2 regions of the Ensifer sp. KUDG1 genome follow, and region 2 is predicted to be linked to the other one. Evidence: riboswitches for the same ligand, from Rfam matches in the RefSeq annotation. Region 2 holds a riboswitch; the other holds the start of a gene.

Region 1 (3,599 bases), on a different contig from region 2:
ACGCGCTGCAGCCGAAGGAGTTTTCGGTCACCGACGGCGCGCTGATGGCGGTCATCCAGACCTACACCCGCGAAGCCGGTGTGCGTAACTTCGAGCGCGAGCTGATGAAGCTCGCCCGCAAGGCCGTGACCGAGATCATCAAGGGCAAGGCCAAGAAGGTCGAAGTGACGGCTGCCAACATCAACGACTATCTGGGCGTTCCGCGCTTCCGCCACGGCGAAGCCGAACGTGACGACCAGATCGGTGTTGTCACCGGTCTCGCATGGACCGAGGTCGGCGGCGAGCTGCTGACGATCGAAGGCGTCATGATGCCCGGCAAGGGCCGCATGACCGTCACCGGCAACCTGCGCGACGTGATGAAGGAATCGATTTCGGCAGCGGCGTCCTATGTCCGCTCGCGCGCGATCGACTTCGGAATCGAGCCGCCGCTGTTCGACAAGCGTGACATCCACGTGCACGTGCCGGAAGGTGCGACGCCGAAGGATGGTCCGTCGGCCGGTGTCGCGATGGCAACCACGATCGTGTCGATCATGACCGGTATCCCGATCTCCAAGGATGTCGCCATGACCGGCGAGATCACGCTGCGGGGCCGCGTGCTGCCGATCGGCGGTCTGAAGGAGAAGCTCCTGGCAGCGCTTCGGGGTGGCATCAAGAAGGTGCTGATCCCGGAAGAGAACGCCAAGGATCTCGCCGAGATCCCGGACAACGTGAAGAACGCGCTCGAAATCATCCCGGTTTCGCGGATGGGCGAAGTGCTCGAACACGCTCTGGTGCGCATGCCGGAACCGATCGAATGGGACCCGGCAAACGAGCCGGCAACCGTTGCACCGGTTGATTCGCAGGACGAAGCAGGCTCTTCGATCGCCCACTAACGGGTGCTCGAAAAAGGGCGCCGCCGGCTCGCGCGGCGCTCATTTTGCAGAAAAATTGGGAAGACCGGCCATTGGCCGGTCTTTTTTGTTGTAAAAGCGCCCTGCAAGCCTTGCATTCCAAGGGATTAGGCGCAATTGGGAAAGGCAAGACGCGGGCGAAGCGCAAGCCGCCGCGCCTTAAAACACAGTCGTTTCGAACCAATCTGAAAGGGGTGGAAACATGAACAAAAATGAGCTCGTGTCTGCCGTTGCTGAGAAGGCCGGACTTTCCAAGACCGACGCATCTTCTGCAGTTGATGCAGTTTTCGAGACCATCCAGGCTGAGCTGAAGAACGGCGGCGACATTCGCCTGGTCGGCTTCGGCAACTTCTCGGTTTCGCGCCGCGAAGCCTCGAAGGGTCGTAACCCGTCCACGGGTGCGGAAGTTGACATCCCGGCACGCAACGTGCCGAAGTTCACGGCCGGCAAGGGCCTGAAGGATGCCGTCAACGGCTGATGAGATTTGCTTGGCGGCCGGACACGAGGCCGGCAGTCCAGGTATTCGAGGGTTCGGCGCAAGCCGGACCCTTTCGCATTTTGGGGCAGCCCTTGCGGGTACCCGCCATTTGCTCTAGGGCTTGCCCATTCTCAGGGCGGGGTGAAAGTCCCCACCGGCGGTAAGGGCATGAGAGCGCGGCGTCTTGAAGGCGCACGAAGATGGCCCAAGCCCGCGAGCGCCTCTCCTCGATTTTTTGGGGGAGGGTCAGCAGATCCGGTGCAACTCCGGAGCCGACGGTCATAGTCCGGATGAAAGAGAATGGTCGCCGGCACGAAGGGCAGGGATGCCCGGCGTCGTGTCGTGCGCTCATGCGTCCTGATTTGTGTTTGGTCCGCTTTCAGGGTGCATGACATGAATCAGACTTCCCTCGGTTTTTCCTCCTTGCGCGCCATGGCCGGAGCCGGCTTCATGGTTCTGGCCGGGATCGCCTTTGCCGGCCTCAATGTCGTCACCCAATGGCTGACGATGAAGCTCGGTTTCCCGGCCACCGCCATGGCGTTCTGGCAATATGCCTTCGCCTTCCTCTTCTCGCTGCCGTTTCTGCGACGCGCGGGGCTGTCGGCCATGCGCACCGACTATCCCTGGCGCCACGTCGTGCGCGTGGTGCTGGCCGCCTTCGGGGTCGGGGCCTGGGTCTCGGGGCTAGCGCACGTGCCGATCTGGCAGGCGATCGCGCTGGTCATGACCTCGCCGTTCTTCATCATCCTCGGCGCCCGCCTGTTTCTCGGCGAACGTGTCGGCGCGGCGCGCTGGGCGGCAACCGCGGTTGGCTTCGCCGGGGCGATGATCATTCTCGAACCCTGGTCGGACAGTTTCAGCTGGGCCGCCCTTCTGCCGATCCTGTCGGCGCTTTTGTGGGGGGCTTCGTCGCTCATCACCAAGAGCCTCACCAGTCTTGAGCGCCCCGAAACGATCACGGTCTGGCTGCTCGTGCTTCTGACGCCGATCAACGGCGCCATCGCGCTTTCGGCCGGTTTCACCGTGCCCGATGGCGCAGCGCTCGGCTTCCTGCTGCTCGCCGGGATCCTCACCGTCGTCGCCCAATATCTGCTGACGCTTGCCTATACGGTTGCCGACGCCGCCTATGTGCAGCCCTTCGACGACCTGAAGCTGCCGCTCAACGTCTTTGCCGGCTGGCTGGTCTTCGGTTACGCGCCGACGGGGTATCTTTGGGTCGGCGCGGTGCTGATCCTTGGCGCTTCGCTGTTCATCATGCGCAACGAGATGCGGCGCGAGCGCACCGCTCCCGCAACCGGAACGGTGTAAAACCCGAGCGTTGTCATTCGGCTGTCATCGGCATCGCGCAGAACCCCCATGTTTTCAGTGTTCGCACATGGGGGATTTCATGACCATCACTTCGCGCGTGACCGCGCTCGCGGCCGTTCTTCTTGCCTCCGCAGCATTTCCTGCGGCGGCCGAGCCCGTCTTCAACCGCATTGCATCCTTTGCTGTTGCCGATAACCTGCCGCAAGGCGATGCGCGCAAGGCGCCGACATCCGCCGAAATCATCACGGCCAGCGAAGACGGCAATCTGCTCGTCTATTCCGACAGCCCGGGCAAGCGCGTCGGCCTGATCGACATCACCGATGCCAAGGCGCCCAAGGCAGCCGGCACGGTTTCCTTTGACGGCGAGCCGACTTCGGTCACCATCGCCGGTGCAAAGGCACTCGTCGCGGTCAACACGCGCGAGAGCTTCGTCAAGCCGTCGGGGCTTCTGGCGATTGTCGACCTGGCGTCGAAGAAAGTCGATGCGACCTGTGATCTCGGCGGCCAGCCGGATTCGATCGCCGTCAACAAGGACCGCACGCTAGCTGCCATTGCGATCGAAAACGAGCGCGATGAAGAGCTGAACGATGGCAAGATCCCGCAGATGCCGGCCGGCGACCTCGTTATCCTGTCGCTGAAGGATGGTGTTGCCGATTGCGGTTCGCTGAAGCGCGTGACGCTGACCGGTCTTGCTGAAATCGCCGGTGAAGATCCGGAGCCGGAATTCGTTTCCTTCAACGGCAAGGACGAGATCGCCCTGACGCTGCAGGAGAACAACCACATCGTCATCATCGACGGCAAGACGGGAACGGTGAAGACGCATTTCTCTGCCGGCACTGTCGACCTCAAGAACATCGACACCAAGCGCAACGGCGCGATTGCCTTCAAGGACGAGCAGCCGGGCCGCAAGCGCGAGCCCGATG
Region 2 (3,599 bases):
ACGGTGCTGCGCATGATCGCCGGCTTCGAGACGCCGACCAGCGGCCAGATCGTCATCAACGGCCGCGACCAGAATTCGCTGAAGCCCAACCAGCGCAACATCGGCATGGTGTTCCAGGCCTATGCGCTGTTTCCCAACATGAACGTGCATGACAACGTCGCCTTCGGTCTGAAGATCGCAGGCACTGACAAGTCGGAGATCGACGCGAGGGTGAAGCAGATGCTCGGGCTGATCAAGCTCGAGCACCTGGCGGACCGCTTCCCCTACCAGCTCTCCGGCGGCCAGCAGCAGCGCGTTGCGCTTGCCCGCGCCATTGCGGTCAAGCCGCAGGTGCTGCTGCTCGACGAGCCGCTTTCGGCACTCGACGCCAAGATCCGCGTGTCGCTGCGCGAGGAAATCCGGCAGATCCAGCAGCAGCTCGGCATCACCACCGTCTTCGTCACCCACGACCAGGAAGAGGCGCTATCGATCTCCGATCGCATCGTGGTCATGAATGCCGGCCGCGCCGACCAGATCGGCACCCCCTTCGAGATCTACAACACACCGGCGACCCGCTTCGTCGCGTCCTTCGTCGGCACGCTCAGCATCATCGAAGGCAAGGTTGCGGACCCGGCCGCGGGCTCGGTCACCATCGGCAACCAGCAGGTGGCGCTGAAGGATCCGATCGCCGGCATGAAGGGCGGCGACAGCATCTCGCTGGCGCTGCGTCCTGAAGCGGGCTCGATCGCCGAGGGCGCCACGGGCGACACGTCGCTTGCCGGCGAGGTCGTCTCGACGAGCTTCCTCGGCTCGGTCATCCGCACGCGCCTTCGCGTCGGCGGCGACGTCATCTCCTTCGACATGTTCAACAATCCGGGTGTGGCCCCGCCGGTTTCCGGCGACAACGTCACGCTGCGCTTTGCCGCCAAGGACTTGTTGGTCATTCGCGAATAGAAAGCCCAAGCAAACCGCTCCTGACGCTGGCGCCTATGGCGCCAGCGGTCATTCCACGCCTCATTGTACGAAGCCGGAAACCGCGAGATTGCGATCATGGCCAAGGCCGAACCCAGCGCCTTCGTCCGGCATATCCAGGATGAACTCTCCGGCATCGGGCCGGTCCAGCTCGACCGCTTCTTCGGCGGCTGGGCCTATCTCCTCGCCGACAAGCGTTTTGCCGTCAGCATCAAGGATCGCCTCTACTTCCGGGTCGATCGGGCGCTGAAAGATGCGCTCGTTGCCGAGGGCTGCCAGCCCTTCAGCTACGCGAAGGGCGGAAAGACGGTGGTCGTGCATCGCTTCTACGAAGCGCCTCTGGATTGTCTCGACGACCGGGATGCACTGCTCCATTGGGCCAATCGCGCGCTTGCCGCCGAAGACGACGATCTGCGCTGATCATCGCGCATCCGCTCTCGCCCACCGGCCGAGACGGCTCAACTTCGGGGAACGAATTTGCCGTCGCTCCGTCGTACAAGCAAAAAACCTGTCGTGATTTCCGGCATTTTCGTCGCACCGTGCGTTTGACCGCGCGCGGTCGCCCTATATAGTCGCGTTGTTCTCAGGGCGGGGCGAAATTCCCCACCGGCGGTAGCGGTCGCAAGGCCGAAGCCCGCGAGCGCCTTGGAGCTCACGCTCCAGGGGTCAGCAGATCCGGTCAGATTCCGGAGCCGACGGTCACAGTCCGGATGGAAGAGAGCAAGCAGTACCGTGGGTTCCCGCGAAGGGACCTCGCGCGCATGCATGTTCGCCCGACGGGATCATTGGAAAAACGCCAAACCCTGAAAGGCTTGAGACCATGACCATTCTTTCCCACCCCACAGCCAAGATCGCGATCGTTCGTGCCCGTTGGCATGCCGATATCGTCGACCGCTGCGTCGATGCCTTTGTCGCGCAATGGACGAAGCTTGGCGGCTCGGCGGCCGATGTCGAGATCTTCGACGTGCCGGGCGCACTCGAAATCCCGCTGCATGCACAGACGCTGGCCAAGACCGGCCGCTATGCCGCGATCCTCGGCACCGCCTTCGTCGTCGACGGCGGCATCTACCGCCACGATTTCGTCGCCGGCACTGTACTCGACGGCATGATGCGCGTGCAGCTCGACACCAACGTGCCGGTGCTTTCGGCCGTGCTGACGCCGCACAATTTCCAGGAAAGCGAACCGCTGATCGCCTTCTTCCGCGAGCACTTCGTGACCAAGGGCACGGAAGCGGCCAACGCCTGCGCCCAGATCCTCGACGCCCGCGCCAAGCTGGCGCTCGTCAACGCCTGATCGGCTGCGGGCTCCGACATCAGCCGGCCTGACGGCGCCGCAATGGCGGCTGCCCCTCATCCGCACGGTGAGGGCTTGCCCCTCATCCGGCTGCCGCCACCTTCTCCCCGCACGCGGGGAGAAGGACACGCGCGGCGCTCGTGTCGCCTAAACTCACCCTTCACCTTCGAGGACGAGGTCCGCCCGGACTGAGAAGCACGGGTTGGCTATGGAGCTCGTCCCCTCTCCCCGCCTGCGGGGAGAGGGCTAGGGTGAGGGGCAGCCACGCCCTACCAACCCCTCCTGAATCAATTCGTGAAGCGCCTGAATCGGTTCGTCAGCGTTAAAGGACAAGCCGCTGTTTCGACTCGCAAAATCAATGCGCCGCATCACCCTTGTGCAGGCTGCGCTCCAGAGCCGCCATGCGGTGGCGATGCCCCGCCACCTCGTAGCCGACGATGGTGACGACCGGTGCCAGCATCAGGATGATCAGGCACTTGGCCATGTCGAGCCCGGCGATCGCCGCAACCACGGACGCTGCCAGCACCAGCGCTGTGCCAGCGAGCAGCCAGAGATGCAGGCGGTCCACCTGCTGCATGAGATAGGCGTACATCGCGTAGAGCAGCCCGATGTAGCACGCGACGGGCACCGCCACCGTCAGCACCGTCGCGACCGAACCGATATGCGCCTTGTGCTCGATGTAATAGGCCGCCACATGCAGGCCGGCGCCGGTCGCAACGATCGAGGCGAAGATCGGCATGTGGCCGTAGCCCCAGACGAAGGCCCGCTTGAGACGGTAGTGGTGCAGGATCTCCGCACTCGGCAGCAGGAAATAGATCCACCACATCCCGAAGGTGAGCCCCGTGCCGGCGAGGCAGACGAGCGCGACATTGAGGTCCCAGCCCTGCCCCTCGACCACGGCCGAGATCGAGGCGACCGTGCCGACGACCCCTTCCCCAAGGGCGATGATGGCAAGAAGCCCGTAGCGCTCGGCGATGTGGTGCGCATGCCAGGGCGTGCCGCCGTCCCGCGTCTCGGCGAAATAGGGGCCGAGCATCTCGATCGCCGTGAGCCCGACGACCATGGCGAAGGTCACCAGCAGCGAGAAGTCGACGAAGATCAGCACGACCCAGCCGATCTGGGCGACGCTGATCGCTTTCACATAGGTGAGGCAGGCATTGCGCCGTGCCGGGTCCTGGCGGCTCGCGCGCAGCCATTGGAAGAGCATCGCCACCCGCATGACGACGTAGCCGAGCACCATAATGCCGTTGTCGAGATGCTCACCCTTGTCGATCGACTCGAACATCGGCGGCAGGCCGATCGCAAGGATCAGCACGCCGACCATCTGCACCATGGTAACGGCGCGGAAAATCCA

The links. A riboswitch is a leader RNA that binds a small molecule or an ion and turns the genes downstream of it on or off. The one in region 2 is predicted to bind FMN.
Region 1: linked by a shared signal. The riboswitch ahead of M2267_RS14775 (DMT family transporter) and the one ahead of M2267_RS05900 (6,7-dimethyl-8-ribityllumazine synthase) in region 2 are both predicted to bind FMN.

Annotation. Positions count from the first base shown of each region.
Region 1 is NZ_JBNDIG010000005.1:94,116-97,714, reverse strand. It holds gene lon (endopeptidase La) at 1-872, shown strand, start outside; gene hupB (DNA-binding protein HupB) at 1,093-1,368, shown strand; FMN riboswitch at 1,492-1,674, shown strand; gene M2267_RS14775 (DMT family transporter) at 1,762-2,676, shown strand; gene M2267_RS14770 (esterase-like activity of phytase family protein) at 2,744-3,599, shown strand, end outside.
Region 2 is NZ_JBNDIG010000002.1:94,939-98,537, reverse strand. It holds gene M2267_RS05910 (ABC transporter ATP-binding protein) at 1-933, shown strand, start outside; gene M2267_RS05905 (TfoX/Sxy family protein) at 1,030-1,371, shown strand; FMN riboswitch at 1,527-1,677, shown strand; gene M2267_RS05900 (6,7-dimethyl-8-ribityllumazine synthase) at 1,772-2,245, shown strand; gene M2267_RS05895 (low temperature requirement protein A) at 2,601-3,599, opposite strand, start outside.